One region of the Pseudoduganella rhizocola genome, then DNA from elsewhere that is predicted to be linked to it. Evidence: predicted binding sites of a transcription regulator. Region 1 holds the regulator's gene; each other region holds the start of a gene.
What was found. Region 1 encodes sigma-54, which starts transcription at its own class of promoters, with help from an activator protein. Its sites were predicted from a motif close to TGGCANGNAANCTGCTTT; they were not measured.

Region 1 (10,102 bases):
AAAACCGGCGGCGGCCGCGGCACCATGGTGCTGCAGCCGAAACGCACCGAGCCAGCGGCGGGGAAATAAGCATGGAAGCACAAAGCTGCGGCAGCACCCTCATCGTTCGCGGACTGCAGAAGAGCTACGGCAAGCGCCAGGTGGTGCATGACGTGTCGCTGCAGGTGGAATGCGGCGAAGTGGTCGGCCTGCTGGGCCCCAACGGCGCCGGCAAGACCACTTCCTTCTACATGATCGTGGGCCTGGTGCCGTCCGATGCGGGCACCATCGATATCAGCGGCACCGATATCTCCAGCCTGCCTATCCACAAGCGCGCCACCATGGGCCTGTCCTACCTGCCACAGGAGGCGTCGGTGTTCCGCAAGCTGACGGTGGAGGAGAATATCCGCGCCGTGCTGGAGATCCAGAAGGTCAACGGCAAGCCGCTGACGAAGGCGGAGATCGACGAGCGCCTGAACACCCTGCTGGCCGACCTGCAGATCGAGAAGCTGCGCGAGAACCAGGCGCTGTCGCTGTCCGGCGGCGAGCGCCGCCGCGTGGAGATTGCGCGCGCGCTGGCCACCAATCCGCGCTTCGTGCTGCTGGACGAGCCCTTTGCCGGCGTGGACCCGATTGCCGTGATCGAGATCCAGCGCATCGTGCGCTTCCTCAAGGAGCGCGGCATCGGCGTGCTGATCACCGACCACAATGTGCGCGAAACGCTGGGCATCTGCGACCGCGCCTACATCATCAACCAGGGCAGCGTGCTGGCCTCCGGCCGTCCCGACGACATCATCGCCGACGAATCGGTGCGCCGCGTCTACCTCGGCGAGCACTTCCGCATGTAAGCCATGAAACAGTCCCTGCAACTGCGAACCTCGCAGCACCTCGCGCTGACACCCCAGCTGCAGCAGTCCATCCGGCTGCTGCAGCTGTCGACGCTGGAACTGCACCAGGAGCTCGAACAGCTGCTGACTGAGAACCCGCTGCTGGAACGGCTGGACGATCCGCTGGACCGCTCCGTGCGCCTGCTGGCGGATGGCGCCATCGGCCAGGCGGCGCCCACGGCCACTGCTGCCGAAGGCCCGGCCAACGAGAACACGCCGCCGGCCGATGCCGCGCCTTCCGAGCCGGAACAGTATGAAGGCGAGGGCATCGCGGAAAGCGACGGCGACTGGTCCGACGCGGGCCGGTCGAAAGCGCCGGACGACGAAGATGCGCGTCCCCAGCTGGAAGCCGGCCACCACAGCCTGCGCGAGCACCTGATGGAACAGATGCGGGTGACGGTGCTGGAACCGCGCGACCGCGCGCTGATGGAATTGATCATCGACGCGCTCGACGAAAACGGCTACCTGGAAGAGAGCCTGGAAGAGATCCACGCGCGCCTGCCGGAAGAACTCGATATCGAAATCGAGGAGCTGCAAACCTCGCTCACGCTGCTGCAAAGCTTCGACCCCGTCGGCGTGGGCGCACGCAATGCATCGGAGTGCCTGGCGCTGCAGATCAAGCGCATGCCCGGCGTCCCTCTGGTCACTCGCCGCATGGCCCTGTGCATCGTGGAGAAGCACCTGGCCTGGTTCGCCCAGCGCGACTTCAACAAGCTGAAAAAAGCGCTGGACTGCGACGACGAAGACCTGCGCGAGGCGCAGGCCGTGATCCGCCGCTGCAACCCGCATCCGGGCGCTGCCTTCTCTGCCGATGCGAGCGACTATGTGGTGCCCGACGTGGTGGTGAAAAAAGGCCGCAACGGCTGGGTCGTTACGCTGAACAACGACGTGATGCCGCGCCTGCGCGTGAACGCGCTGTATGCCAGCCTGCTCAAGCAGGGCAAGGGCGAATCGCAGATGAACGCGCAGCTGCAGGAAGCAAAGTGGCTGATCAAAAATATGCGCCAACGTTTCGACACAATTTTGCGCGTTGCACAAGCGATCGTTGAGCGGCAGAAGAATTTTTTCTCGCATGGCGCGGTTGCCATGAGACCCCTTGTGTTGCGCGAAATTGCTGATACACTGGGTTTACACGAGAGTACTATTTCTCGCGTAACAACTCAGAAATACATGCTCACCCCACATGGGATGTTTGAGTTGAAATATTTCTTTGGTAGCCACGTCGCGACTGAAGCTGGGGGTGAAGCTTCCTCGACTGCGATCCGTGCGCTGATTGTGCAATTCACAGGAGCAGAAGACCCGAAAAACCCTTTATCCGACAGTAAGATTGCGGACATGCTGGGAGAACAGGGCATGGTGATTGCGCGACGTACTGTTGCCAAGTATCGCGAAGCCCTCAAAATCCCTCCAGTCAGTCTCCGCAAGTCCTTGTAGTGAATGGGCTCGTCTGAGCTTTACCGAGCGTCAAGAGCCTGTTGAGTTACATCATCTTTTAGGAGTGTGTATGAATCTCACCATCAGTGGACATCATCTCGAAGTGACCCCCGCGATTCGCGAATACGTCCAGAACAAGCTGGAGCGCGTGAGACGCCATTTCGATCAAGTGATCGACATTGCTGTCATCCTGAGTGTAGATAACCTCACCGAGAAAGAGAAAAGGCAAAAAGCTGAAATCAACCTGCGCATGTCGGGCAAGACGGTGTACGTCGAAAGCCTCGCGCAAGACCTGTATGCCGCGATCGACACCCTGATCGACAAACTGGACCGGCAGGTCATGAAGTACAAAGACAAAGTCCAGAACCACAACCACGATGCAATCAAGCATCGCGCCGAGGTCTTCGAATCTCCGGCCAGCGCCGCATAAAAGAGCGGCCTCACCAAAACAAGGGCGCATCCGGCGCCCTTTTTTGCGCCCCTATTCCGCCACCGCCGCCGCAATCGTGTCCCGCAGCCACTTGTGCGCGGGATCGCGGTGCACGCGTTCATGCCACAGCATGGCCATTTCGTAGCCCTGCACGGCTACCGGCGCCTCCAGCTGCTGCAGTTCGGGCGCATCGCGCAGCAGGCGCGAAGGCAGCATGGCCACCAGGTCGGTGGAGGCCAGCGCCGAGCGCAGGAAGAGGAAATGCGGCACCGACAGCACCACGCGGCGCGCGGCGCCCGCCGCCGCCAGCGCTTCGTCCGTGACGCCGGTAAAACTGCCGCCGCCCGGCGACACAATCGCGTGCTCCAGCGCGCAGAACTGCTCCAGCGTGGGGCGGCGTTTCAGTTTGGGATGCCCCTTGCGCGCCACCAGCACATAGCGTTCGGTGAACAGGGCACGGCGGCGCAGGCTGGGCGGCGCATCGGCGCTTGTCTGCAATGCAAGATCGATCTCCCCTTGTTCCGCCTGGCGCGCTAGACGGCTGAGCACGGCAGGCACGACGGCCAGCCGCGCGCCGGGCGCCGCCGCCCGCAGCCGGGGCAGGGCGGGCAGCAGGATGGCCGACTCGCCATAATCGGCCGCCGCGATGCGCCAGGTATTGCTTGCGCCGGCGGGATCGAAGCTGCCGGCCGGGCCCAGCGCCTGTTCCAGCGCCTGCAGGGCCAGGCGCAGCGGCTCGCGCAGCTCTTCCGCCCGCGCCGTGGGCTGCATGCCGCGCGGACCCGGCAGCAGCAGCGGGTCGCTGAAGATATCGCGCAGCTTGGCCAGGTGCACGCTGACCGAGGGCTGGGACAGGTGCAGGCGCTGGGCCGCGCGCGTTACGTTGTGCTCGCTCAGCAGCACGTCCAGCGTGAGCAGCAGATTGAGGTCGATCTGCCGGAGATTAATCATGCTAATACCTGCAATATTGGGAATTCATTTCCAATATACCTCAGGAATCCATAAGCTGGCTTCTTCTCACTAATGAAAGCCAGCCATGAATATCCTGATCGTTTATGCCCATCCCGAACCCACTTCCCTGAACGCTTCGCTGCGCGACTTCAGCGTGCAGCGCCTGCAGGCCGCCGGCCACAGCGTGCAGGTCTCGGACCTGTACGCCATGCAGTGGAAAGCCACGGTGGACTCGGGCGATAACCTGGCCCACGAGCCGGGCACGCCCTTCCATATCTCGCCCGAATCGAAATACGCTTTCGAGAACGGCCTGCAAAGCCCGGACATCGCGGCCGAGCAGGCAAAGCTGATGTGGGCCGATGCGGTGCTGTTCCAGTTTCCCCTGTGGTGGTTCTCCATGCCGGCCATCATGAAAGGCTGGTTCGACCGCGTGTATGCCTACGGTTTCGCCTACGGCGTGGGCGAGCACTCGGACCGGCGCTGGGGCGACCGCTACGGCGAGGGCAAGCTGGCAGGCAAGCGCGCCATGCTGATCGTGACCACCGGCGGCTGGGAGCAGCATTACGGCCCGCGCGGCATCAACGGCCCCATCAACGACCTGCTGTTTCCGATCCAGCATGGCATGCTGTACTACCCCGGTTTCGATGTCCTGCCGCCCTTCGTGGAATACCGGGTGCGCGCCATGGACGAGGCGCGCTTCGCGGAGGTCAGCGGGCGCCTCGGCGAGCGCCTGGACACGCTGGCGACCGCTACGCCCATCGCCTTCCGCAAGCAGAATTTCGGCGACTACCTGATTCCGTCGATGGAGCTGCATCCGGAGGTAGCGCCGGGCCAGACGGGCTTCGCCGCACACATCGCATAGACGGCGCGGCAACGTTACAATGGACGATCTTAATTTTTCGGCATTGCGCAATGAGCGAATTCGTCCAGACCCATGTAGCGAACGGCACCGGCTTTATCCTGCTGGACCGTCCCAAGGCCCTGAACTCGCTGTCGCTGGACATGGTGAGGGCGCTCACTGCTGCATTGCAGCAGTGGCGCGATGACACAAATGTGGCGGCCGTCGTCATCCGTTCCAGCAGCGGGAAGGCGCTGTGCGCAGGCGGCGATATCCGTTTCTTCCACGAGGCAGGGCATGCCACGCCGCGCGGCGGCAGCGCCCTGCTGGAAGATTTCTTCACCGAGGAATACGCGCTCAATCACCTGATCCACTTCTATCCCAAGCCCTATATCGCGCTGATGGACGGCGTGGTGATGGGCGGCGGCATGGGCATTGCGCAGGGCGGCCCGCAGACCGGCGTGCGCATTGTCACCAGCCGCACGAAGATGGCCATGCCGGAAGTGAATATCGGCCTGTTCCCGGACGTGGGCGGCAGTCATTTCCTGTCGCATGCACCGGGCAGGCTGGGCGCCTACCTTGGCCTCACCGGCGTGACGGTGGGCGCGGCGGACGCGCTCTACCTGCAGCTGGCCGACCATTTCGTGCCGGAAGCCGAGCTGCCCGCACTGGCCTCGCTGGTCGATGCCACGCCGGGCCATGAACTGCGCGCCGCGATCGCATCCTTCAGCAAGCCGCTGCGCAATGGCGCGGGCGCCAGCGAGCTGGAAGCGCAGCGCGCGCTGATCGACCGCCACTTCGCCGGCGCCACGGTCGGCGCCATCATGGACTCGCTGCGCGGCGACGATGCGCCTTTTGCGCAGCAGGCGCTGAAACTGATGGAACAGCGCTCGCCACTCATGATGTGCGTCACGCTGGAGATGCTGCGCCGTGGCGCGTCGCTGGACCTTGCGGAGTGCCTGCGCATGGAACGCAACCTCGTGCGGCGCAACTTCGAGCACGGCGAGGTGCTGGAAGGCGTGCGCGCGCTGGTGATCGACAAGGACAACCAGCCGAAATGGAACCCGCCCACGCTGGCCGAGGTCAGCCCCGCCATGGTGGAACGCTTCTTCGAACCGGCATGGCCCGCCTGGGCGCATCCGCTGCGCCATCTGGCATGAAAGAGCTGGACCGCATCGACCGCGAAATCCTGAACATCCTGCAGGAGGACGCGGCCACGCCCCTGCGCGAAATCGCCGAGAAGGTGCATTCCTCGGTGGCCACCTGCCAGCGCCGCATCGCGCAGCTGCGCGCCGGCGGCGTTCTGCTGAAGGACGTGGCGCTGGTGGACCGCGTGCTGGCGGGCATGCCGCTGACCGTGTTCGTGTCGGTGGAACTGGAGCACCAGAACAGCGCCATCCTCAAGCTGTTCGAAGCGCGCATGCGGGAGGAGCCGCTGGTGATGTCCTGCTACGAAGTGGCGGGCGAATTCGACTTCATGCTGATCGTCACGGCGCCGTCGATGGAGGCCTACCACGAGTTCACGCGCCGCGTATTCACTTCGAATAACAACGTCATCAACGTCAAGAGCCTGTTCGCCATGAACTGCTCCAAGTTCGAGACCAAGCTCACGCTCTGATAAAACTTCCCGCCCCGCTCCCGCATTTCGGGAAATCGTTCCGGACGCGCCGATTAAGATGGTCCTCCCATTGAAAGGAGCATCATGATCGATCACGTCTCACTAGGCACCAGCGACCTGCCGCGCGCGCTGGAATTCTACAAAGCCTGCCTCGAACCGCTCGGCTACTCGGTCCAGCACCAGGACGCGGGACAGGTGATTTTCGGCGCGGACGGCGCATGGCGCTTCGCCATCTACCCTTCGCAGAACGATGACCCCCTGAACGGCCACCGTACCCACGTGGCCTTTGCTTCGCCATCGCAGGAGGCGACGCGCGCCTTCCATGGCGCGGCGCTTGAGCGCGGCGCCGCAACGTTGCGCGCGCCGGGCCTGCGGCCGGATATCAATGACGAATATTTCGGAACGATGATCAAGGACCCCGACCAGCACGTGATCGAGGTCGTGCACTGGATGCGCTAGGACTGCTCGCGGTGGCGCAGCACCACGCGCTCATTGGCGTGGAAGTATTTCGCCAGGCGCTCGGCCATATACACCGAGCGGTGCTGCCCGCCCGTGCAGCCGATGGCTACGGTCAGGTAGCTGCGGTTATCGGTTTTGAATGAAGGCAGCCACTTCTCCACGAAGCCTCTGATGTCCCTGAACATCTCTTCCGCCGTCGGCTGCGCATCGAGGAAGGCGATCACCGGCGCATCGCGGCCCGTGAGGGGGCGCAGGTCCAGGTCGTAATAGGGGTTGGGGATCGCGCGCACGTCGAACACGAAGTCCGCATCCAGCGGCACGCCCAGCTTGAAGGCGAAGGACTCGAAGAACAGCGTGAGCGGCGCGTTCTCGCTCTGCACCAGGTCCTTGATCCAGCCGCGCAGCTTGTTCGCGCTCAGCTCCGAAGTATCGATCACATGGCCCAGCTGTTCGATGGCCGACAGGCGCTCGCGCTCTTCCTGGATGCACTCGATCAGGGTGCGGCGCGCGGCGGGATTGGCGCCGGGACGCAGTTCGTGCGACAGCGGATGGCTGCGCCGCGTTTCCGAAAAGCGCGCCACCAGCGAGTGCGTGTTCGCGGTCAGGAACATGACCTTCACGTCATGCCCCAGTTCCTTGAGCTTGAGGATATCGGCCGGCAGGCCTGCCAGCGAGGCTGCGCTGCGCGCATCGACCGCCACCGCCAGCGCTTCCGTGCCTTGCTCGGCCAGCGTGGCAACCAGGTTCGCCAGCAGGGCGGGCGGCAGGTTGTCGACGCAATAGTAGCCGGTGTCTTCGAGAACGTTCAGCGCTACCGACTTGCCGGAGCCTGAAATACCTGTGATGAGAACGATGCGCATGCGGGCATGATACCGTAATTCCCGGGTCGGCAATTGTGTGACATTGTTGGCGTATCCCACTACAATTCTCAGCGCTGCAGTACTCAATTTCATTGACTCCAACAGGTGCCGCACCATGGGTCGTCTACGCTACAGGGCCGGTATCGGCACATATCTGGCCCTCGGCTTCTGCGGGCTGGCTACGGCGCTGAGCATCATTCTTGCCGTGATTATCGGGAACCTGGCTGCCGCCCAGGCCAAGAACGATATCGGCAGCGCGCTGGCCAACCTGGCGCGGCAAACGGCCGATAACCTGGATCGCGGCATGCAGGAGCGCTACCGTGAGGTAGAACTGATGGCGCGCCGGCCTGACCTGACGGCGCCGGGCAGCAGCGGCGCGGTACGGCGCGCCGTGCTGGACGAGCGCCAGGCCACTTTCCCCCATTACGCCTGGATCGGCATGGCCGGGCTTGACGGGCGTGTAGTGGCCTCCACCCAGGGCATGCTGGAAGGCGCCGACGTCTCGGGCCGCCCCTGGTTCCGCAATGCGCTGGCCGGAGTCCACGTGGGCGATGTGCACGAGGCCAAGCTGCTGGCGAAACTGCTGCCTTCGGTGAACGGGGAGCCCAAGCGCTTCGTGGACATCGCTTTCCCCTACAAAGGCGGAAACGGCGAGGCAGCGGGGGTGCTGGGCGTGCACCTGTCGTGGGAGTGGGCGCGCGAGGTGCGCGATTCGGTCATCCAGCCGGCCGCCGGCAGCCGCTCCCTGCACGCGATGATTGCCGACGCGCAGGGCGAGATCAAGCTCGGGCCGCCGGGCCTCGCCGCGCTGGCGCCGGGCACCGTGCAGGCCCTGCGCCGGCAAGCCGGAGGCTACCTTGTCGAAGATGGGCCGGACGGTGGGTTCCTCGTCGGCTATGCGCGCACCCGCGGCCGAGGCGATTATCCCGGACTGGGCTGGAGCATCGTGGTGCGGCAGGACGTGCAGGAAGCGTATGAACGCGTGCGCAGCCTCCAGCAGCGTGTGATGCTGGCCGGGATCGCCGCGGCCGTGCTGTCCTCCCTGCTGGGCTATTTCCTCGCGCGGCGCCTGGCGCAGCCGCTGCGCGAGCTGGCGGCGTCGGCGCAGCGCATCAACAATGCGGAGGCGCGCTCCATCCCGCTGCCGAAGCGCGCCTATGCCGAGGTACAGGCGCTGGCCCTGGCGCTGAATGGGCTGGTGTCCGGCTTGCTGCAGCGGACTGGTGAACTCGATGAACTGAACCAGACGCTGGAACAGCGCGTTGCCGAACGTTCCAGCGAGCTGGCGCGCGTCATGGCGCGCGCCCATGCCGACGAGCTGCGGGTGCAGACCATTATCGACAGCGCGCCGGATGCATTCATCTCGGTCGATCTCGAAGGCCGCATCCGCGACTGGAATCCGGCGGCCCAGCGCACCTTCGGCTGGCGCCACGAAGAGGTGGCGGGCCGCAATTATGTGGAGCTGCTGATACCGCCGCGCTTCCGGGACGGGCACGCCAGCCTGCTGCGCGCGCTGGACGGCGATGCCGCCACGCTGCCGCGCCGGCGCTTCGAATGGCAGGTGCTGGACCGGCGCGGCGCCGAGATCCCGGTGGAAGTGACGGTGGGCGTGGCCGAAACGGTGGACGGCAATTTCCTGGGCGCCTTCGTGCAGGACATCTCCGAGCGCAAGCGGGTGGAGCGGATGAAGGCCGAGTTCATTTCCACGGTCTCGCATGAACTGCGCACGCCGATGACGTCGATTAATGCATCGCTGTCGATGCTGTCGCAGGGCATGGCAGGGGAACTGGCGCCGGATGTGCGCATGCTGATCGATATCGCCAGCCAGAGCAGCGAACGCATGGTCCGCCTGGTCAACGACATTCTCGACATGGAGAAGATCGAGTCCGGCAAGATGGATTACGATCTGCGTGCGCAGCCGCTGGCTCCCCTGCTGCGCCAGGCGCTGGATGCGGTAGCCGGCAACGCGGCGGCGCGCCGGGTGCGTACCGTGCTGGACGACCAGGCGCCGGATGTGCTGGTGCTGGCCGACCATGACCGCATCATCCAGGTGTTCATCAACCTGCTGTCGAATGCCATCAAGTTCTCCCTGCCCGAAGGCGTGGTGACGATGCGCGTCGAGCGCAAGGCGCAGCGGGTGTCCATCGCCGTATGCGACCAGGGCAGCGGTATTCCGCCGGCCTTCCATGACCGCATCTTCCAGAAATTCGCCCAGGCCGACAGTTCGGACTCGCGCAGCCGCGAGGGCACGGGACTGGGGCTGAGCATCTGCAAGGGCATTGTGGAGCAGCATGGCGGCGCCATCTTCTTCACCTCGCAGCCGGGCGCGGGCACCCGGTTCTTCGTCGAGCTCCCGATGCCGCCGGAAGCGGCTTAGCGCAACTCGTGCAGCGCCATGCCGCCGAAGGAAGGCCATGCCGAGAAACGGCGTTCCAGCGTGGGCAGCAGCTGCAGCAGCGCCGCCTCGCGGCCGTGGAAGGTGGTGGCGCTGCCGTCCAGCAGGCGCTCGTACTGCAGGCGGTAGGCTGCACCCGCCGGGTTGGCCCGCGCGGAGCGCAGCAGCACCAGCACCGGCGTGCCGCCGGCATCCACCTGCCATAGTTCGCCTTCGGCGGCGCGCGTATAGCGCCGCTGGCGTTCCGCGCC
Region 2 (10,102 bases), on a different contig from region 1:
ACCGGCTATGTGGAATGGGTGCTGGGCGATATGCGTTCCAAGTCCGGCATGCACCTGGTGACGGAACAGGATCCGGTGAGCGGCGCCATCTTCGCGCGCAATGCCTACAACACCGAGTTCTCCGGCCGCGTGGCCTTCTTCAACTGCGATGCCGCGACGCGCACCATTACCGCGGACCGCACCGAATTCCTCGGGCGGAACGGCACGCTCGCTACGCCTGCCGCCATGAAACGCGCCCGCCTGTCGGGCAAGGTCGGCACGGGTCTCGACAGCTGCGCCGCGATCCAGGTGCCCTTCGAGCTGCAGCCGGGCCAGGAACGCGAGATCGTGTTCGTGCTCGGCGTGGGCGGAAGGCGCAATGCGGATGCCACCACCATGGTGCAGAAGCACGGCGGCCAGGGCGCTGCGGCCGAGGCGCTGCAGGCGGTACGTGCGCACTGGGCGGAAACGCTGGGCGCGGTGCAGGTGCAGACGCCGGAGCCTTCGATCGACGTCATCGCCAACGGCTGGCTGATGTACCAGACCATCGCCTGCCGCCTGTGGGCGCGCAGCGGTTACTACCAGTCCGGCGGGGCCTTCGGCTTCCGCGACCAGCTGCAGGATGCCATGGCCATGGTGCACACCGAACCGCAGCTGCTGCGCGAGCACCTGATCCTGTGCGCGGCGCACCAGTTCCTGGAGGGCGACGTGCAGCACTGGTGGCATCCGCCATCGGACCGCGGCGTGCGCACGCACTGCTCGGACGATTACCTCTGGCTGCCGCTGGCTGCATGGCGCTACGTGACCACGACGGGCGACCTGTCCGTGCTGGACGAGAAGGCGCACTATTTGGAGGGGCGCCCCGTCAAGCACGACGAAGATTCCTATTACGATATGCCCGGCCGCTCGGCGCAATCCGGCGACCTGTACGAGCACTGCGTGCGCGCCATCCGCAACGGCCTGCGCTTCGGCGTGCACGGCCTGCCGCTGATCGGTTCCTGCGACTGGAATGACGGCATGGACAAGGTGGGCGAGGAAGGCAAGGGCGAGAGCGTGTGGCTGGCCTTCTTCCTGTTCGATGTGCTGCAGTGCTTCGCCGAGGTGGCGGAGCTGCGGCAGGACCAGGCCTTCGCCGCCGAGTGCCGCGACGAAGCGCGCAAAATCGCGGCCAATGTCGAACAGCATGCCTGGGATGGACAGTGGTACCGCCGCGCCTACTTCGACGACGGCACGCCGCTCGGCTCGCACGAAAACGAGGAATGCCAGATCGATTCGATTTCGCAGAGCTGGGGCATCCTGTCCGGCGCTGCGGATCCGGAGCGGGTGCGGGGCGCGATGCAGCAGGTGGATGCGCGCCTGGTGCGGCGCGACTTCGGCCTGATCCAGCTGCTGGACCCGCCGTTCGACAAGGCCGACCTGAATCCGGGCTATATCCGCGGCTATGTGCCCGGCGTGCGCGAGAACGGTGGCCAGTATACGCACGCGGCCATCTGGACCGTGATGGCCTTTGCGAAGATGGGCGACGTGGAGCGCGCCTGGGAGCTGATGCGCATGATTAACCCGGTGTCGCACGGCAGCGATGCGGAGCGTGCGGCGGTGTACAAGGTGGAGCCTTATGTGGTGACAGCGGACGTCTATGCGGTGTCGCCGCATGTGGGGCGTGGCGGCTGGAGCTGGTACACCGGTTCCTCGGGCTGGATGTACCGCCTGATCCTGGAATCGCTGCTGGGCCTCACGCGCCGCGCGGATACCCTGACGCTGGCGCCGCGCATTCCTGCGGACTGGCCGGGCTTCACGCTCAGCTACCGGTATGGCGCCTCGCGTTACGAGATCCGCATCAGCCGCGGCACCCCGGCGCTGCTGGTGGACGGCCAGCCGCAGGAGGGCGCCGCCATCCGCTTGCGGGATGATGGCGGCACTCACCAGGTGGAGCTGACGGTTTAGAGCCCGACCGCCTTCGCCGCGCCCAGCAGCGTGGCGAGGCCGAGACCAGCGAAGATGAAGGCCGCGATGCCATGCACCAGTTTGAGCGGCACGGCGGTAGCTGCCCGTTTGCCAAGATAGACGGCGGGAACGTTCGCCAGCATCATGCCCAGCGTGGTGCCGGCCACCACGCCTGCCATATCGTGGAAGCGCGCCGACAATGCCACAGTGGCAATCTGCGTCTTGTCGCCCATCTCGGCGATGAAGAAGGCGATCAGCGTCGCCGCGAACACGCCATAGCGCGAGTACTGCGTTTCGCATTCATCGATTTCATCCGGCACCATGATCCAGGCAGCCATGGCGATGAAGCCCAGGCCCAGCACCCAGCGCAGCACATCGGGGCCGAGCAGGCTGGTAATCCAGGCGCCAACGGCTGCCGCGAAGGCGTGGTTGGCAATGGTGGCAACGAAAATGCCGGCGACGATGGGCAGGGGGCGGCGGAATTGAGCGGCCAGGCAGAACGCGAGCAGCTGGGTCTTGTCGCCGATTTCTGCCAGCGCGACGATACCGGTCGATACGAAAAATGCATCCATTGATTTGACAGGAAGGGCCGGATAGTTAACCGATGATCCATGGACGGCACCGGCCCTTTGCTGGCCGTCCAGGGATCATTGGTCTCGCCAGGCCATCAGGCCAGGTACGCCACGGCCTGCGGGCCGATTATGTTGACGTATCTACTTCCGGGGACGGAAGGCGGCTACTCCCCAAAGAACAGCGGCATGATAGCAGATACCGGCGCAGCTTGCCCAGCGGCCCGGCCACTATGCTATGCTGCACCGCCTGCCACGAGCAGGCATTTCCATGACTGAAAACGAGAGCCCATGCGAACAACCTTCACTTTGCGGCGCTTCGCCGCCACGCTGGCACTGGTGGGGATGGTATTCAGCGCCCACGCGCAGGATCCCCTGAGCTATGCCCGTTACGATCAGGTGCGTACCACGGACCTGCACCTCGACCTGAAGGCGGACTTCGCCCGCAAGACCCTGAGCGGCTACGCCGAACTGACCCTGAACTGGATCGACAAGTCGGCCCGTACCCTGGCGCTGGATACGCGCCAGCTCACCATCTCGCGCGTGCAGGTGCTGAAGGACGGCCGCTGGCAGCCTGCTTCCTATATGCTGGACAAATTCGATGCGAAGAAGGGCCAGGCCCTGCGCATCGCCATCGCAACCCAGCCTGAAAAAGTCCGTATCTATTACCGCACGGCGCCGACTGCGAGCGCGCTGCAGTGGATGACACCCGCGCAGACCTTGTCCGGCAAGCGCCCCTTCATGTTCAGCCAGTCGCAGGCGATCAACGCCCGTTCCTGGGCGCCTGTGCAGGATACGCCGGCCGTGCGCTTCACCTACAGCGCGCGCGTGAATGCGCCTTCCGGCATGCGCGTGGTGATGAGCGCCGAGAACGACCAGAATGGTCCGGGCAAGAATGGCTGGGCATTCAAAATGCCGCAGCCGATTCCTTCCTACCTGCTGGCGATTGCCATCGGCGAGATCGGCGTGCGCAACCTCGGCCCGCGTTCCGCCGTGTATGCTGAGCCGCAGCGCCTGGAAGCGGCCGCCTTCGAGCTGGCCGACACCGAGAAGATGATCAGCGCGGCGGAAGCCCTGTACGGCCCATACCGCTGGGGGCGTTACGACATGATCGTGCTGCCGCCGTCCTTCCCTATCGGCGGCATGGAGAATCCGCGCCTGACCTTCCTCACGCCGACCATGATCGCGGGCGACCGCAGCCTGAACGACCTGATCGCGCATGAACTGGCGCACTCCTGGTCCGGCAACCTGGTGACGAATGCGTCGTGGAAGCACTGGTGGCTGAACGAAGGGTTCACTACCTACGTTACCACCCGCATCATGGAGAGCCTGTACGGCATTGAGGTGGCGGACATGCACCTGCAGGTGGAGCAGGAAGAAGCGCTGGCTTCGCTGAAGGATATTCCAGCCGCCAAGCAGGCGCTTGTGCCGCGCGACCCGGACGTGAATCCGGATTCCTATACGGACGAAGGCCTGGCCTATCCGAAGGGCGCCTGGTTCCTGCGCACGCTGGAGCAGCGCGCGGGCCGCGAATCCTTCGACGTCTTCCTGCGCGCATGGTTCGACCAGCATGCCTTCCAGTCTGCGACCACCGAACAGTTCGTGGCCTTCCTGCGCGCCAACCTGCTGAACAAGCATCCGGACATCATGCCGGAAGCCGAACTGGATGAATGGCTGTACGGTCCCGGCATTCCTGCCATGGCAACGCGTGTCGTGTCCGCCCGCTTCGCTGCGGTGGATGCGCAGCGCGACGCATGGCTGAAAGGCGAGCTGCAGACGGCCGACCTGAGCGCGCGCAGCTGGATCGCCACGGAGTGGATGCACTTCCTGAACGACATCGACAAGAAGGCCAATGCGGCACAGCTGAAGGAGCTGGACGACACCTTCAGCCTGCGCAACAGCAAGAACAACGAAATCGCCTTCCGCTTCTACCTGGCCTCGGTGCATGCAGGCTACGACGTGCGCCAGCAGCTGGACGCCTTCCTCCTCAGCGTGGGGCGCCAGAAGTTCGTGGTGCCGCTGTACGCGGCGCTGCTGAAGAACCCGAAAGACGCCGCATGGGCGAAGTCGGTGTATGCCAAAGCGCGTCCGCGCTATCACCCGGAAACGCAGGGTTCCGTGGATAAGCTGATCAAGAAATAAAAGGAGACGACAAAACATGCTGTTGAAAAAACCTCTGGCCGCGCTGTTGCTGCTGGCCTTCGCTTCGATTGGCGCCCCGGCGCTGGCCGCACCGGATGCCGCGCCTGCCGGTTCCGCCATGACCGCGCCTGCATTCGACCTGGATGCGGACGTGAACCGTGTGCTCAAGACTTTCGATGTGCCGGGCATTGCCATCGCCATCGTCAAGGACGGCAAGGTCGTGGCCAGCAAAGGCTATGGCGTGCGCAAGCTGGGCGACCCGGCGCCGGTAACGGGCAAGACCCTGTTCGAGATTGCCTCCAACTCGAAAGGCTTTACGGCTGCGGGCTTGGCCATGCTGGTGGACGAGGGAAAGCTGAATTGGGATGATCCCGTCAACAAGCACCTGCCGGGCTTCCAGATGGCGGATGCCTATGTGACCAACTCCATGACCGTGCGCGACCTGCTGACGCACCGCAGCGGCCTTGGCCTCGGCGCGGGCGACCTGCTGTGGTGGCCCACCACCAGCTTCAGCACCGACGAAATCATCGACCGCCTGCGCCATGTGAAGCTGGCCACCAGCTTCCGCAACAGCTACGCCTATGACAACCTGCTTTACATCGTGGCGGGCAAGATCATCGCGCAGAAGGACGGCAAGACCTGGAACGAGGCGATGCGCGCCCGCATCCTCGACCCGCTGGGCATGAGCGCCACCACCACCAGCGTGGCGGACATGCTGAAGTCCCCGGATTACTCGGCGCCGCACAGCCGCATCAACGACAAGGTCTCGGTGGTGAAGCCGATGCCGGTGGCGAATGCTGTTGGCGCGGTCGGCATCAACACCAATGCCGAGGACATTGCGAAGTGGATGATCGCGCTGCTCGATGAAGGCAAGCTGGAAAACGGCAAGCGCCTGTTCAGCGACGTGCAGGCGCGCGAGCTGTGGACGGCGCAGACGCCGATGAAGATCGGCAATCCGAAAGGCGCACTGGCGGCGACGAAAGCCAATTTCAATGCCTATGGCCTGGGCTTCAACCTGCGCGACTACCGCGGCCGCAAGATGGTGTCGCATGGCGGCGCGCTGCAGGGCTTCTATTCGCGCGTGATCATGATCCCGGAGGAGAAGCTGGGCGTGGCCATCTTCACCAACGCCGAAAACAGCGGCTCGATGAGCGCCCTGCAGTGGCGTATCCTCGACCACTATATGGGCGCTGCGCCGACCGACTGGATCAAGGTGGTGTCGGACCAGGAGCAGGAGATGCACAAGAAGGAGCTGGAGAAGCAGGGCAAGGCCGTTGCGGCGCGTGCTGCCAAGTCCTCGCCGTCGCTGCCGCTCGCTTCCTATGAAGGCGAATACAACGACGCCTGGTACGGCAAGGTGACGATCACGCGCGAAGGCAAGAAGCAGATCATGACCTTCACCCGCACGCCCGACCTGGTGGGGGAGCTGGAGCACTTCCAGCACGACACCTTCATCGTGCGCTGGAAGGAGCGCAACTTCAATGCGGACGCCTACGTTACCTTCGCGCTGAACCCGGACGGCAGCATCGAGCGCATGAAGATGGCCCCCATCTCCGCCGAAACCGACTTCAGCTACGACTTCGCCGATCTCTCCTTCACCCCGGTGAAAGAGAAGAAAGCCAACTAAGTCTCCAGGGGCCGCATCTGCGGCCCTTTTCTCACCACCGCGTCACGGCAAGATAGATCGCGTAAATCAGCACGCAAATGCTATACACGCCGCCGACGGTTGCGATCGTGTCTCTTGCCGTGGGGCCGTCCTTGAAAAGCGATCTGATCCAGGCCTTGAGCATAGCGGACCTCCTTCACCTCGAATAGTGTACTACCGAATAGACTGCGCCCGCCGCCGCCCAAACAAGAAGTGATGCGACAAAGCAGCGGTAGTGTTTAATCCAAGCAAGCCCACTTTTGGGTGAATGTTTGGTGGGAAACATCGCGCCTCCTGCCGCAATGAGGCTGGACAACACTAGCAACACACTGATCGAGCCCCCGGTCCAATCGTTCGGCGAAGGGGGCCGCTGTGCCAGTTCGTACTGCGCAGAGGCGCATAGTCCGATTGCTATCCAGCATAGCTGCCCATCCTTGAAAGCGTTAAGCCAAGGTATCCGCGTGTGTCCCGGCAGGGGTAGCAGCCGAAAAAGTCAAGCTCGCGATCAGCGGCGCAAGGCAGGGAAGAAGGATTGTGATGGCGAACCAGCCCATAGGAGGCTCCTTGTACGGAACCTTATTCTGGCGGCAAGCGGTCAGGCCGCCACCGGTGAAATCAAAACCTGTAACAGTGAGTTTCAGAGAGAATGTTTCATGTGCAATTGCAGCATAATAGCGTCCGTTGGCAAAACCATACGGATTCACTGAATGAATGAGCTGTTCTTCTCGATTGCCGCTGTATGCGGTTCCCTCGTTGTCGGCGTGCTGGCTTTCGCAGCCTTCATGAGCCGCCTGCAAACGCAGAAATAAAAAAAGGCCGGGACATCCCGGCCTTGGCGTTTCTGCAGCCCGCTCAGGGCTTCACGAACTTCAGCGTCATGCGGTCGCTCTCGCCGATCGCGGCATATTTGGCGCGGTCCACATCCTTGTTCGTATAGGTCGGCGGCAGCGCCCACACGCCGCCCTTGTGGTCGGCCGTATCCTTCGCATTGGCGTTCACCTCGGAGCGCGCGGCCAGCTTGAAGCCCGCGCTTTCCGCCATCTTGATCACGTAAGCCTCGTGCACATAGCCCGAATCCGGCGCCGCAGGACGCGAAGCCGGCAGGCGGTGCTCGACAACACCGAACACGCCGCCCGGCTTCAGCGCGTCATACACGCTGGCGAACAGCTTCTTCATATTCGGCTCGCCCGTCTCCATCCAGTTGTGCACATTGCGGAAGGTGAGCACCATGTCTGCGCTGCCTTTCGGCGCATAGTTGTAAACGCCGTTGCCCGGTTCGAAAGCGCCCAGCTGTACTTTGGCCAGCACGGGATTGGCGGCCAGCTTCTGCTTGAAGCGCTCGCCCGACTTGCGCACGTTCGCGTCGGCCGAATCCGGCGTGCTGCCGGCTGCAATCAGCTTGCCGTGGTCCTTGAGGTAGGGGCCGAGAATTTCGGTATACCAGCCGCCGCCCGGCGCCAGCTCCACCACCGTCATGTTCGGCTTGATGCCGAAGAAGCTCAGCGTCTCGTAAGGGTGGCGATACATATCGCGCTTCACGTTGTCCGGGCTGCGCTGGGCGCCCGCAATTGCCGCCTTCAGCGCATCGTCGGCCATGGCCGCACCGCTAAAACCACAAACCATCAAAGCTGCTGCAAACAGTCGTTTCATGTGGGTCTCCATCATTGTTGGGTGAGAGTGCGCCGATGATGGTGCAAGTCCGGTTGCCGGTCAAGTGTCCGGGGCGGACAGCGGCGGACACTTTCCGGACAGACGGACAGCAGCCCGGACGCCCGGCGTCCAACAGCAAAAGGCTCCAACCCGGACCCAATCTGTGGCACATTTATTGCGTTAGTCGCAACGCTGCTCAGGAACTTACCCCCTCCCTGGAGATATTTATGGAACGACGCGCATTTCTCAATATTGGCGGACTGGCCCTCGGCGGCCTGCTGCTCCCTCCTTTCGGCCGCGCCATCGCCGCCGAGGAACTGCTCAAGCCCGCCGATGTGAAGTTCAAGAAGCTGCTGGCCGATACCGCGCTGGGCGCGGCCACCCAGGCCGGCGCCAGCTATGCCGACGTGCGCATCGGCCGCTACCTGAACCAGTTCATCGTCACGCGTGACCTGAACGTGGAAAACGTCACCAATACCGAATCCGCCGGGGTGGGGGTGCGCGTCATTGCGAACGGCGCCTACGGCTTTGCCGCCACCAACGACATGTCGCCGGACGGCGTGGCGGGCGCCGCGCGCCAGGCGGTGGCGATCGCCAAGGCCAACGCCAAGCTGCAGCCGGAACCGGTGCGCCTTGCACCAACACCGGGCGTGGGCGAAGTGGCATGGGCCACGCCGCACACCAAGGACTGGCGCGCGGTACCGATCAAGGACAAGGCCGAGATGCTGATCGCCGCCAACAAGGCCGGCATGGAAAGCGGCGCCTCCTTCATGCAGTCGCTGCTGTTCCAGGTCAACCAGCAGAAGTATTTCGCATCGACCGACGGTTCCTATATCGACCAGGACCTGCACCGCCTGTGGTGCCCCTTCGCCGCGACGGCTGTGGACAAGGCCTCCGGCAAATTCCGCACCCGTAACGGCCTGTCCACCCCGGTGGGCATGGGCTACGAATACTTCGACGCGCGCAAGGAAGACAAGGTGCAGGCGGCGGGCGGCGTCACCACCCTCTACCGCAAGTCCTACGACCTGATCGAAGACGCGCGCGCCGCGGGCAAGCAGGCCAAGGCCAAGCTGACGGCCAAATCCGTGGAGCCGGGCAAATACGACCTGGTGCTGAGCCCTGAACACATGTGGCTCACCATCCACGAATCCGTTGGCCACCCGACGGAGCTGGACCGCGTGCTGGGCTACGAGGCGAATTACGCCGGCACCAGCTTCGTCACGCTCGACAAGTGGGAGTCGAAGAAATTCAAGTACGGCTCGGACCTCGTCAACATCGTGGCGGACAAGACCGAACCGGGCTCGCTCGGCGCTGTGGGCTATGACGATGAAGGCGTGAAGTGCAAGCGCTGGGACATCATCAAGAACGGCGTGCTGGTGAACTACCAGGCCACGCGCGACCAGGCCCATATCATCGGCGAAAAAGAATCGCACGGCTGCTCCTACGCGGACAGCTGGAGCAGCGTGCAGTTCCAGCGCATGCCGAACGTCTCGCTCCAGGCGGGCAAGAAGAAGCTCACGCCGGATGAACTGGTGAAGGACGTGAAGAAGGGCATCTACATCGTGGGCGATGGCTCCTTCTCCATCGACCAGCAGCGCTACAACTTCCAGTTCGGCGGCCAGCTGTTCTACGAAATCAAGGACGGCAAGATCACGCGCCAGCTGGAAGACGTGGCCTACCAGGCCAACACCCAGGAGTTCTGGAATGCCTGCACCGCCACCTGCGATGAACGCGACTGGCGCATGGGCGGTTCCTTCTTCGACGGCAAGGGCCAGCCATCGCAGGTCAGCATCGTGTCGCACGGGTCGAGCACCACGCGCTTCAACGGCATCAACGTGATCAACACCGCCCGCAAGATCGGCTGAGAGGACGCACAATGAAAATTCTGACCCAGGACGAAGCAAAACGCATCACCGACAAAGTGCTCTCGCTCAGCAAGGCCGATGAATGCGTGGTAACGTTGAACGGCAGCCGCGTGGGCAATGTGCGCTACGCGCGCAATGCGGTATCGACCGCAGGGCTTGTGGAAGACACCCAGCTCACCGTATCGGTTGCCTTCGGCAAGAAGCAGGGCACCGCCAACATCAATGAATTCGACGACAAATCGCTGGAGAAGGTGGTGCGCCGCGCCGAAGACCTGGCCCGCCTGGCGCCGGAGAATCCGGAGTTCATG
Region 3 (10,102 bases), on a different contig from region 1:
CAGGGGGAAGTACGCGGAACACAGCTACCTCGCCCAGTACGCGGAGCTGCAGCGCCGCAGCCCATTCCGCCCGAACCTCACGCAGCAGCAGATCGACGAAGTGAAGCCTGTCACCCATCCCGTGGTGCGCACGCATCCGGAAACGGGCCGTCCCGCACTCTTCGTCAGCGAACACTTCACCACGAAGATCGTTGGTGTGCCGGCAGACGAAAGCCGCGCGCTGCTCGATGAGCTGTTTGCGCACAGCGTGCGCCCCGAACACATATACCGCCACCAGTGGCAGCCCGGCGACCTCGTGTTCTGGGATAACCGTTCGCTGATGCACCTGGCCGCCGGCTGTCCGCCGGACCAGCGCCGCAAGCTCTATCGCACCACCATCGAGGGCGATGTCCCTTTCTGATCAGGAGAACGCATGAAGTACAAGACCATCATCGCCGCGCTGGCGCTTGCGGCCGCGGGAGCGGCGCAGGCGGAAGGCAGCATCCGCATCGCCGAACAGTATGGCGTGACCTATCTGCTGCTGAACATCGCGCAGGAACAGAAGCTGATCGAAAAGCACGGCAGGCAGCAGGGCATCGATGTGAAAGTGGAATGGACCCAGCTATCCGGCGGCGCAGCGATCAATGACGCGCTGCTGTCCGGCGCCATCGATATCGCAGGCGCCGGTGTCGGCCCGCTGCTGACGATCTGGGACCGCACCAGGGACCGCCAGAATGTCCGCGGCGTGGCTTCGCTGGGCAGCTTTCCCTATTACCTGATCAGCAATAACCCCAAAGTGAAGTCCATCGCCGACTTCACGGAGAAAGACAAGATTGCGCTGCCCGCCGTGACTGTGTCCGTGCAGGCGCGCGTGCTGCAGATGGCGGTGGCAAAACAATGGGGCGACAAGGAATTCAATCGCCTCGACAAATACACGCAAACGCTGCCGCACCCGGACGCGGTGAAGGCCATCATCGCGGGCGGCACCGAAATCACGGGCCACTTTGCCACACCGCCTTTCCAGGAACAGGAGCTGGCGCAGAACCCGAATGCGCGCGTGGTCCTCAGTTCCTATGACGTGCAGGGCGGCCCTTCTTCCTCCACCGTGCTGTATGCGACGGAGAAGTACCGCAAGGAGAACCCCAAAACCTACCGCGCCTTCGTGAGTGCGCTGGCGGAAGCGGCGGACTATGCCTCGAAGAATCCGGAAGGCGCAGCCGATATCTACCTGCGTGTGAACAAGAGCAAGGTGGACCGCGCCCTGCTCGTGAAGATCTTCAGGAATCCCGATTCGCAGTTCAAGACCTACCCGCAGAATACCCTCGGCCTCGCCCAGTTCATGCACCGCGTGGGCGCAATCAAGAACAAGCCGGAAAGCTGGAAGGACTACTTCTTTGACGACCCGGTAGTGAACGGAGGAAGCTGACCATGGCCCAGCCCTTCCAGGTGGTGCGTCCGCCCGCCGCTGTCGAACCGCTGTTGCGCGCGCAGGACGTAACGCTGGAATACCGCAGCGGCGCCCGCACCGTGCGCGCCACGGACAGCGTGAGCTTCGACGTCTACCAGGGCGACCGCTTTGTCCTGCTCGGTCCATCCGGATGCGGCAAATCTTCCCTGCTGAAGGCCGCCGGTGGCTTCCTGGCGCCCACTGCCGGCAGCATTACCGTCAACGGCGCGCGTGTTGCCGAGCCGGGGCCGGACCGCGTGGCCGTGTTCCAGGAATTCGACCAGCTGCCGCCCTGGAAGACGGTGCGCCAGAATGTGATGTTCCCCCTGCTGGCATCGAAACGCCTGAAGCGCAAGGAAGCCGCCGAGCGCGCCGCGCACTGGATCGGCAAGGTCGGCCTGTCGCGCTTTGCCGACGCCTATCCGCACACGCTCTCCGGCGGCATGAAGCAGCGCGTGGCCATCGCCCGCGCACTCGCCATGCAGCCGGAAATCCTGCTGATGGATGAACCCTTCGCAGCGCTGGACGCACTCACCCGCCGCACCATGCAGGAGGAACTCGGCCTGCTGTGGGAAGAAACCCGCTTTACGCTGCTCTTCGTCACCCATTCGATCGAGGAGGCGCTGGTGCTGGGTAACCGCATCCTGCTGCTGTCGCCCCATCCGGGCCGTGTGCGTGCGGAGATCAACAGCCACCAGTTCGGCCTGCACAGCGGCGGCAGCGCGGAATTCCAGGCCGCCGCGCAGCGGATTCACGGGCTGCTGTTCGGCGGCGACGAGCGTGCCGCGCCGGAAGAGCAGGAAAGGATTGCCCTGTGAGCCTCACGCTGGAGCCCCCGATCCGCCAGGAATTCGAATACGCCGCGTCCACGCAGGCCGGCGCCGTCGCCCACCGTCCCTTGCCGCTGGCCGAGCGCCTGTGGCAGCACGGCGCCTTGCGCAAGTCGCTGCTGCTTGCAGTGCTGGCGCTGGTGTGGGAGCTCGCCGCCCGCTGGACCAATAACGACCTGATGCTGCCCGGCTTCCGGCAAACGGCGCGCGCCTTCATGGACGGCATCGCCAGTGGTGAGCTGATCGAAAAAGTCGGCCTGTCGCTCGCCGTGCTGGTGCAGGGCTATGCTGCAGGCATCGCTGCCGCCTTCGTGCTCACCACGCTGGCCGTCTCCACCCGCATTGGCCGCGACCTGCTGGAAACGCTGGTGGCCATGCTGAATCCCTTGCCAGCCATTGCACTGCTGCCGCTGGCCATGCTGTGGTTCGGTCTTGGCAAGGCCAGCCTGGTCTTCGTGATCGTGCATGCGGTCCTGTGGCCGCTGGCGCTGGGCGCCTACGCGGGATTCCAGTCGGTGCCCGAAACCCTGCGCATGGCAGGCCGCAACTACGGCTTGCGTGGGCTGCGCTTCGTATTGCAGATTCTGATTCCGGCGGCGCTGCCCTCCATCGTGGCCGGCCTGAAGATCGGCTGGGCCTTCGCCTGGCGCACCCTGATCGCCGCGGAGCTCGTGTTCGGTGCATCGTCCGGCAAGGGCGGCCTGGGCTGGTATATCTTCCAGAACCGGAATGAACTGTATACAGACAAGGTGTTCGCGGGCCTGGCCGCCGTCATCCTGGTTGGCCTGCTGGTGGACAATGTGGTCTTCAGCGTGCTGGAACGAACGACCGTGCGGCGCTGGGGCATGACAAAATAAAGTTGTTTCTGGTGCGATTCTTGCTTGCATATGGGGCATGACCTGTTTTTTTGCCCCAGACTATGCGTAAGCTGCGCATTGTTGTTGTCAATCCGACCATCCCCGCCGATGCCGAGGATGACGAATCCCTGCGCGCCCAGACCGAACGGGCGCGCATTCTGCGTATCGGCCTGCTGGAGGCGGGCTTCGATATCGTGGCTTCGCTGCCTTCCGATATGTATCTGCCTGAGCGCATCGCCCAGCTGCAGCCCGACATGATCATCGTGGATGCGGAATCGGATGCGCGCGACGTGCTGGAGCACATTGTGATCGCCACCCGCGACGAACGCCGCCCCATCGTCATGTTCACCGAGAGCGACGATACCGAAAGCATGGAAGCTGCCGTGGCGGCGGGCGTTTCCGCCTATATCGTGGCGGGCCTGAAGAGCGAGCGCATCAAGCCCGTGCTGAATGTGGCCCTGGCCCGCTTCCGGCGCGAGCAGAAGCTGCTGGACGAGCTGTCCGACACCAAGAGCAAGCTGGCGGAGCGCAAGGTCATCGAGCGCGCCAAGGGCCTGCTGATGCAGCGCCAGGGCGTCAGCGAGGAACAGGCTTTCCAGAAACTGCGCGGCATGGCAATGAGCAAAAACCTCAAGCTATCCGAAGTGGCGCAGCGCATTCTCGACGTGGAAGACCTGCTGGGCTGATCCGGTTCCAAAATGATGCAGCGCACAAGCAGAGTGCGTTTTGTGCGCCACCGCGTTGCGCTGTCAGTTGTTCCGCTCTCCCTTTTCCCTGTGAAACCGCGATTGGCACGGTGATTGCTAACAGGTACTGATGCATCGTGCCAACGGCGGTAGGGTGCACAGACAACGACGTCTACCAAACGCGGAATATTCCGTGGAGGTAGGCTTTTTTTTTGCCGGTCAAACGGGGAATGCCATGGAAAGCAAAGAGCACGTCGATACCACGCGCAGGAAGATTCTGCATGGCGCTGGACTTGTAGCGGGAGGAAGCATGCTGGGATTGTCGACGCAGGGTGTATGGGCAGCAGGATCGGATAAACCGGAGAGGGAAGAAATCAAGATCGGCTTCATTCCGCTGACCGACTGCGCGTCGGTGGTGATGGCGTCGGTGCTGGGCCTGGACAAGAAGTACGGCGTGAAGTTCGTGCTGAGCAAGGAGGCCTCCTGGGCCGGCGTGCGCGACAAGCTGTCGAATGGCGACCTGGATGCAGCCCATGTGCTGTATGGCCTGCTGTATGGCGTGCAGATGGGCGTGGGCGGCCAGAAGAAGGACATGGCGGTGCTCATGAGCCTCAATAACAACGGCCAGGCCATCACGCTGTCGAAGAAGCTGGCGGACAAGGGCGCGGTCGATGGCGCATCGCTGGCAAAGCTGATGCAGACCGACAAGCGCGAATACACCTTCGCACAGACCTTCCCGACCGGCACCCACGCCATGTGGCTGTACTACTGGCTGGCGGCCAACGGCATCAATCCGCTCAAGGACGCAAAGGTCATCACCGTGCCGCCGCCGCAGATGGTGGCGAATATGCGGGTGGGGAATATGGACGGCTTCTGCGTGGGCGAGCCGTGGGGCCACCGCGCCATCATGGACGGTGTGGGCATCACCGCCACCACCACTCAGGATATCTGGCGCGACCATCCGGAGAAGGTGCTGGGCTGCACGAAGGATTTCGCAACGAAGTATCCCAACACCTGCCGCGCCATGATGGCCGCCATCCTGGAGGCAGGCAAATGGATCGATTCCTCGCTGATCAACAAGAACAAGATGGCCGAGGTCATTGCCGACAAGTCCTACGTCAACACCAGCAAGGACGCGATCGACCAGCGCATCATGGGCCGCTACCAGAACGGCCTGGGTAAAACCTGGGACGACCCGAACTACATGAAGTTCTATAACGACGGCGCGGTCAACTTCCCTTATCTGTCCGACGGCATGTGGTTCATGACGCAGCACCGCCGCTGGGGCCTGCTGAAGGAAGATCCGGACTATCTGGCCGTGGCGCAGTCCGTGAACCAGATCGCGCTGTACAAGGAAGCCGCAACGATGAGCAAGACACCGGTGCCGAAAAGCCCGATGCGTACATCGAAGCTCATGGACGGTTCGGTTTGGGACGGCAAGAACCCGAAAGCCTTTGCCGCCTCGTTCAAGATCAAGGCCTGATGCGGGCCGATGAAAGGAGCCGTCATGACTGCAATGTTGAAACCTGAAAGCCTGGAACCGCCGTTGGCAGCGGCGCCTGTGCCACCGGCCGCACGCAAGTCCACGCCGCTCGTGCCCCGCATGCGCCGGCCCGCCTCCGCAGCCTTCATGCTGGTAGTGCCGCCGCTGCTCGGCATTGCACTGGTGGTGCTGGTATGGCATCTCATCTCGGTGGGGAACGGCACCTTCCCCTCGCCGATGGTGACGTTTGAAGAGGCGGTGAAAATGTTCTCCGACCCCTTCTACCGCAATAGCCCGAACGACCAGGGCATAGGCTGGAACGTGCTGGCATCGCTGCAGCGCGTGGGGATCGGCTTCGGCATGGCGGCGCTGGTCGGCATCCCGCTGGGCTTCCTGATCGGCCGCGTGCAGTTCTTCGGTGCGATGTTCGGTCCGATCATCAGCCTGCTCAAGCCCGTGTCGCCGCTGGCCTGGCTGCCCATCGGGCTGCTCGTATTCAAGTCCGCCAACCCGGCCGCCATCTGGTCCATCTTCATCTGCTCGATCTGGCCGATGATCATCAATACGGCCGTCGGCGTGCAGCGCGTGCCGCAGGACTATATGAACGTGGCCCGTGTGCTGAACCTCTCCGAGTGGAAGGTGATGACCAAGATCCTGCTGCCGTCCGCGCTGCCTTACATCCTCACCGGCGTGCGTCTCTCGATCGGCACCGCATGGCTGGTGATCGTGGCGGCGGAAATGCTGACCGGCGGCGTGGGCATCGGCTTCTGGCTGTGGGACGAGTGGAATAACCTGAACGTGCCGCACATCCTGATCGCGATTGTCGCCATCGGCGTGGTCGGCCTGCTGCTGGAACAGCTGCTCATGGCGCTGGCCCGCGCATTCAGCTATGAACAAGTGCAGAACTGAGGGAGAGCATCATGAGCGCAAAGTTTATCGATATCGCAGGCGTGGAAATGGTCTTCCACACGAAGAAGGGCGTGTTCCACGCGCTGCACGGCATCGACCTCAAGGTGGGCAAGGGTGAATTCGTCACGCTGATCGGGCATTCCGGCTGCGGCAAGTCCACGCTGCTGAACCTCATCGCCGGTTTGCTCAAGCCCACCGAAGGTACGCTGCTGTGCGCCAACCGCGAAATCGCCGGGCCATCGCCGGAACGCTCGGTGGTGTTCCAGAACCACTCGCTGCTGCCGTGGCTGACTTGCGCCGAGAACATCCACCTCGGCGTGGAGCGCGTCTTCGGCCGCACCGAAACCCGCGTCCAGCTGCGCGAGCGCACGATGAATGCGCTGGCGCTGGTCGGCCTCACCGCTGCCGAGGGCAAGCGCCCGCACGAAATATCGGGAGGCATGAAGCAGCGTGTCGGCATTGCGCGCGCGCTGGCGATGGAGCCGAAAGTGCTGCTGATGGACGAACCCTTCGGCGCGCTGGATGCGTTGACGCGCGCCCACCTGCAGGACGAGCTCCTGAAAATCGTCGCTGCCACGCAGTCCACGGTGGTGATGGTGACGCACGACGTGGACGAAGCGGTGCTGCTGTCCGACCGCATCGTGATGCTGACCAACGGCCCCGCCGCCACCATCGGCGAAATCGTGGACGTGCAGCTGGAGCGCCCGCGCGACCGCGTGGCCCTGGCGCAGGATGCGCGCTACATCGCCTACCGCAGCGCGGTGCTCGAATTCCTGTACCGCAAACAAGCCCACCCCGCAAAGGAAGCAGCGTAGATGGTGAACCATACCGGCAAGCCGATAGCAGGCGAGACCTTCAGCGCCCTGATCAACCTTTCAGGCCGTCGCCGTTTCACGTCGCAAAGGCTGGTGCTGTATGCGGTGCTGGCTTCGCGGGGCCAGGGCGATGCCATCGCCACCGCGCGTGAAGCGCTCGCCCTGTTCCGCAACGCGCACGCCGCGCTGCTGAGCGATGCGGACGGCCTGCCCGGCGTGTTCTGCGCCGAGCTGCAGGAAGCCTATTTCGGCAAGCTGCAGGGCGACCGCCAGATCGTGCATTTCATCGAGCTGGCGGAACGCACGCTGGATGCCATCGAGCAGGGCAGGGCGGCGGCGGAATCGGAACTGGCCGAGCTGGTAAGCGTCACCACGCCGACGCTGGCCATCCTGCACCAGATCACCGGCATCTACGAGGAGCAGGCCAAGCTGCACGCAACGCTGATGAAGAAGCAGCTGCGCGGCGTCATCACCGATATCGAGGCGATTGCCAAGCAGGCGCGCATGGTGGCCTTCAATGCGCGCATCGTGGCCGCCCGTGCAGGCTATGCGGGACGCGAGTTCGCCGTGGTGGCCGGCGTGCTGTCGAACATCACCACAGAAATCGACGACATGGTGAGCGCCGCCCTCAGCTCATCGGTTTGAGCGCTCACGCGGCCAGGCGGCCGAACACTTCGCGTACCGCGAGGCCGCCGCCCGTGACGAGAATAGCGAAATAGGCGATGGTGGCGGCGTTGCCGATATAGCCCAGCAGCACACAGACCCCGTCGCGCTGCAGTAGCCCGATTGCCAGGAACAGCAGCGCGATGGCGGGGAAGGTATTACTGAACGGGATCATCCCGAAGGGCATCATCAGCAGCACCGCACCCAGGACCAGGGACGCGTTGTTCATGCGCTCCACCACCCCGTCCGCCACCAGCCAGCGGATGCGGTTCGGCCGGCTCACCCGCTCGATCTTCTGCAGCCAGGGCAGCGCCTTGCGTAAAACAGGGCGCAATTTGCCGGTACGGATCGTCCTGTGCTTGATGCGGGAGGGGATCCATAGCTCGCGCCCCAGCACACGGCTAACCCCGATGAGCAGGATGGCAGCGCCGAACACTGTGCTCACGCCGGGTATCGACACCGGGATTAGGAAAACAAGTGTGAGCAATGCAGTCAGCAGCAGCAGGCCGTCGCTGCCCACACGGTGTATCAGCTCCCCAAGCGTGATGCCGGTGGGCGGCAAGGAGCGCACCAGGCTGCGGATTGTCTGGGATATGGGTTGGCCATGCATGAGCGTCGTCTCGGGTGGTTCGATCACGCGCCAGTATAAGTGGGCCGGACCGCCGCACGATTTAGGCGGAACTTAAGAATTTCCGCACCATTCTCGTGCGGTGCCGCACCGCGGTATGGCATCCCGGGCCTGCGCCACCGGCTCGCTCCCTCTGTGACAGGGCTGGCATGGCTCTTGCAACGCATAGGACGAGGGTCAACGGCGATCTTCCCCAACATTTGATGCCGGTCCAACGACGGACGGGCAAACAGGACAAAGGCGTCCGCGCAATCTGGCCAGCACTGGTCAGTCATGTGCGGACGCCTTTTTGCTTTTTACGGGATACGGATATGGCCAGCAAAGCAGACAGCATCAAGCTCTTTTCCTTCAACACGCCGCAGATGCGTGCCTTCCATATGGCATGGCTCGCATTCTTCGCCTGTTTCTTCGCATGGTTCGCCTGTGCGCCCCTGATGCCGGTCATCAAAGGTGAATTCGGCCTCACCGTCGGCCAGATCGCCAACATCAACATCGCCGCCGTTGCAATCACGATCGCCGTGCGCATGGTCATTGGTCCGCTGTGCGACCGCATCGGCCCGCGCAGGGCGCATACCGGCCTGCTGCTGCTGGGCGCCATCCCCGTGTTCGGCGTGGCCGCCTCGCAGAGCTACGAAAGCTTCCTGTTCTTCCGCCTGCTGATCGGCGCCATCGGCGCCAGCTTCGTGGTCACGCAGTACCACACCTCCGTGATGTTCGGGCCGCGCGTGGTGGGTACTGCCAATGCGGCCGCCGCAGGCTGGGGCAATGCAGGTGGCGGCGCCACCCAGGCCATCATGCCGCTGCTGTTGTCCGCGCTGCTCATGCTGGGCGTGAGCGAAACCATGGGCTGGCGCGTGGCGCTGGTGGTGCCGGGCGTGCTGATGATCGTCATCGGCCTGTTGTACTACCGCTTCACGCAGGATTGCCCGCAAGGCAACTACGCCGAGCTGCGTGCTGCCGGCGTGGCGATCGAAGGCGGCAAGAAGGGCGGTTGGGACAGTTTCAAGCTCGCTGCATCGAACTATCGCGTTTGGTTGCTCTTCATCACCTACGGCGCCTGCTTCGGTATTGAGCTCTTCATCCACAATGTGGCCGCCGTCTACTACGTCGACAAATTCCAGCTGTCGCTGGCGCAGGCCGGCATGGCGGCAGGCAGCTTCGGCCTGCTGGCACTGTTCGCCCGCGCCCTGGGCGGCTGGATCTCGGACAAGGCGGCCCGCCGCGGCACCCTGAACAGCCGCGTCAACCTGCTGTTCGTGCTGATGCTGGGCGAAGGCGCCGGCCTGATCCTGTTCTCGCATGCAGACCAGGTGGTGTTCGCCGTCATCGCCATGCTGGCATTCGGCCTGTGCACCCACATGGCCTGCGGTGCGACCTACGCACTAGTGCCCTTCATCGACAAGCGCGCGCTGGGCGGTGTCACCGGCATCATCGGCGCGGGCGGCAATGTGGGCGCTGTCGCTGCGGGCTTCCTGATGAAAGGCATGGGCAGTATCGAACAGACCCTGTCCATCCTCGGTTTCTTCGTCGCCGCATCCGCCCTGTGCGCGATCGCGGTGCGCTTCAGCGCTTCCGCGGCAGCGGAACACGCGCTGCCGCCTGCAGCAACGGTATGAAAGGAGTATTGCGATGAAAGTTCTGGTGATCGGCCACGGCATGGTGGGCCACAAATTCCTGGAAGCGCTGTCCGACAGCGGCGCGGAGGATCTGCAGGTGACGGTGCTGTGCGAGGAACCGCGTGCCGCCTACGACCGCGTGCATCTCTCCGAGTTCTTCGCCGGAAAAAGCGCAGACCAGCTCTCGCT

Region 2: a site for sigma-54 is predicted at 8,094-8,111, ahead of ACJRPG_RS24020 (TldD/PmbA family protein). Genes of this name have one in related genera too.
Region 3: a site for sigma-54 is predicted at 3,903-3,920, ahead of ACJRPG_RS17480 (CmpA/NrtA family ABC transporter substrate-binding protein). Genes of this name have one in related genera too.

Annotation. Positions count from the first base shown of each region.
Region 1 covers NZ_JBJQIK030000011.1:98,040-108,141, forward strand. The annotation lists gene lptA (lipopolysaccharide transport periplasmic protein LptA) at 1-69, shown strand, start outside; gene lptB (LPS export ABC transporter ATP-binding protein) at 72-827, shown strand; gene ACJRPG_RS21095 (RNA polymerase factor sigma-54) at 831-2,300, shown strand; gene hpf (ribosome hibernation-promoting factor, HPF/YfiA family) at 2,371-2,730, shown strand; gene ACJRPG_RS21105 (LysR family transcriptional regulator) at 2,782-3,681, opposite strand; gene ACJRPG_RS21110 (NAD(P)H-dependent oxidoreductase) at 3,767-4,543, shown strand; gene ACJRPG_RS21115 (enoyl-CoA hydratase/isomerase family protein) at 4,594-5,679, shown strand; gene ACJRPG_RS21120 (Lrp/AsnC family transcriptional regulator) at 5,676-6,137, shown strand; gene ACJRPG_RS21125 (VOC family protein) at 6,222-6,596, shown strand; gene rapZ (RNase adapter RapZ) at 6,593-7,456, opposite strand; gene ACJRPG_RS21135 (sensor histidine kinase) at 7,572-9,833, shown strand; gene ACJRPG_RS21140 (hypothetical protein) at 9,830-10,102, opposite strand, start outside.
Region 2 covers NZ_JBJQIK030000017.1:18,812-28,913, forward strand. The annotation lists gene ACJRPG_RS23990 (glycoside hydrolase family 94 protein) at 1-1,923, shown strand, start outside; gene ACJRPG_RS23995 (TMEM165/GDT1 family protein) at 1,920-2,495, opposite strand; yybP-ykoY riboswitch at 2,510-2,680, opposite strand; gene ACJRPG_RS24000 (M1 family metallopeptidase) at 2,784-4,634, shown strand; gene ACJRPG_RS24005 (serine hydrolase) at 4,651-6,261, shown strand; gene ACJRPG_RS24010 (hypothetical protein) at 6,293-6,424, opposite strand; gene ACJRPG_RS24015 (class I SAM-dependent methyltransferase) at 7,132-7,929, opposite strand; gene ACJRPG_RS24020 (TldD/PmbA family protein) at 8,157-9,794, shown strand; gene ACJRPG_RS24025 (TldD/PmbA family protein) at 9,806-10,102, shown strand, end outside.
Region 3 covers NZ_JBJQIK030000008.1:21,190-31,291, reverse strand. The annotation lists gene ACJRPG_RS17505 (TauD/TfdA dioxygenase family protein) at 1-400, shown strand, start outside; gene ACJRPG_RS17500 (ABC transporter substrate-binding protein) at 413-1,405, shown strand; gene ACJRPG_RS17495 (ABC transporter ATP-binding protein) at 1,408-2,244, shown strand; gene ACJRPG_RS17490 (ABC transporter permease) at 2,241-3,113, shown strand; gene ACJRPG_RS17485 (ANTAR domain-containing response regulator) at 3,176-3,799, shown strand; gene ACJRPG_RS17480 (CmpA/NrtA family ABC transporter substrate-binding protein) at 4,110-5,282, shown strand; gene ntrB (nitrate ABC transporter permease) at 5,307-6,191, shown strand; gene ACJRPG_RS17470 (ABC transporter ATP-binding protein) at 6,203-7,006, shown strand; gene ACJRPG_RS17465 (methyl-accepting chemotaxis protein) at 7,007-7,651, shown strand; gene ACJRPG_RS17460 (exopolysaccharide biosynthesis protein) at 7,656-8,306, opposite strand; gene ACJRPG_RS17455 (MFS transporter) at 8,609-9,913, shown strand; gene nirB (nitrite reductase large subunit NirB) at 9,927-10,102, shown strand, end outside.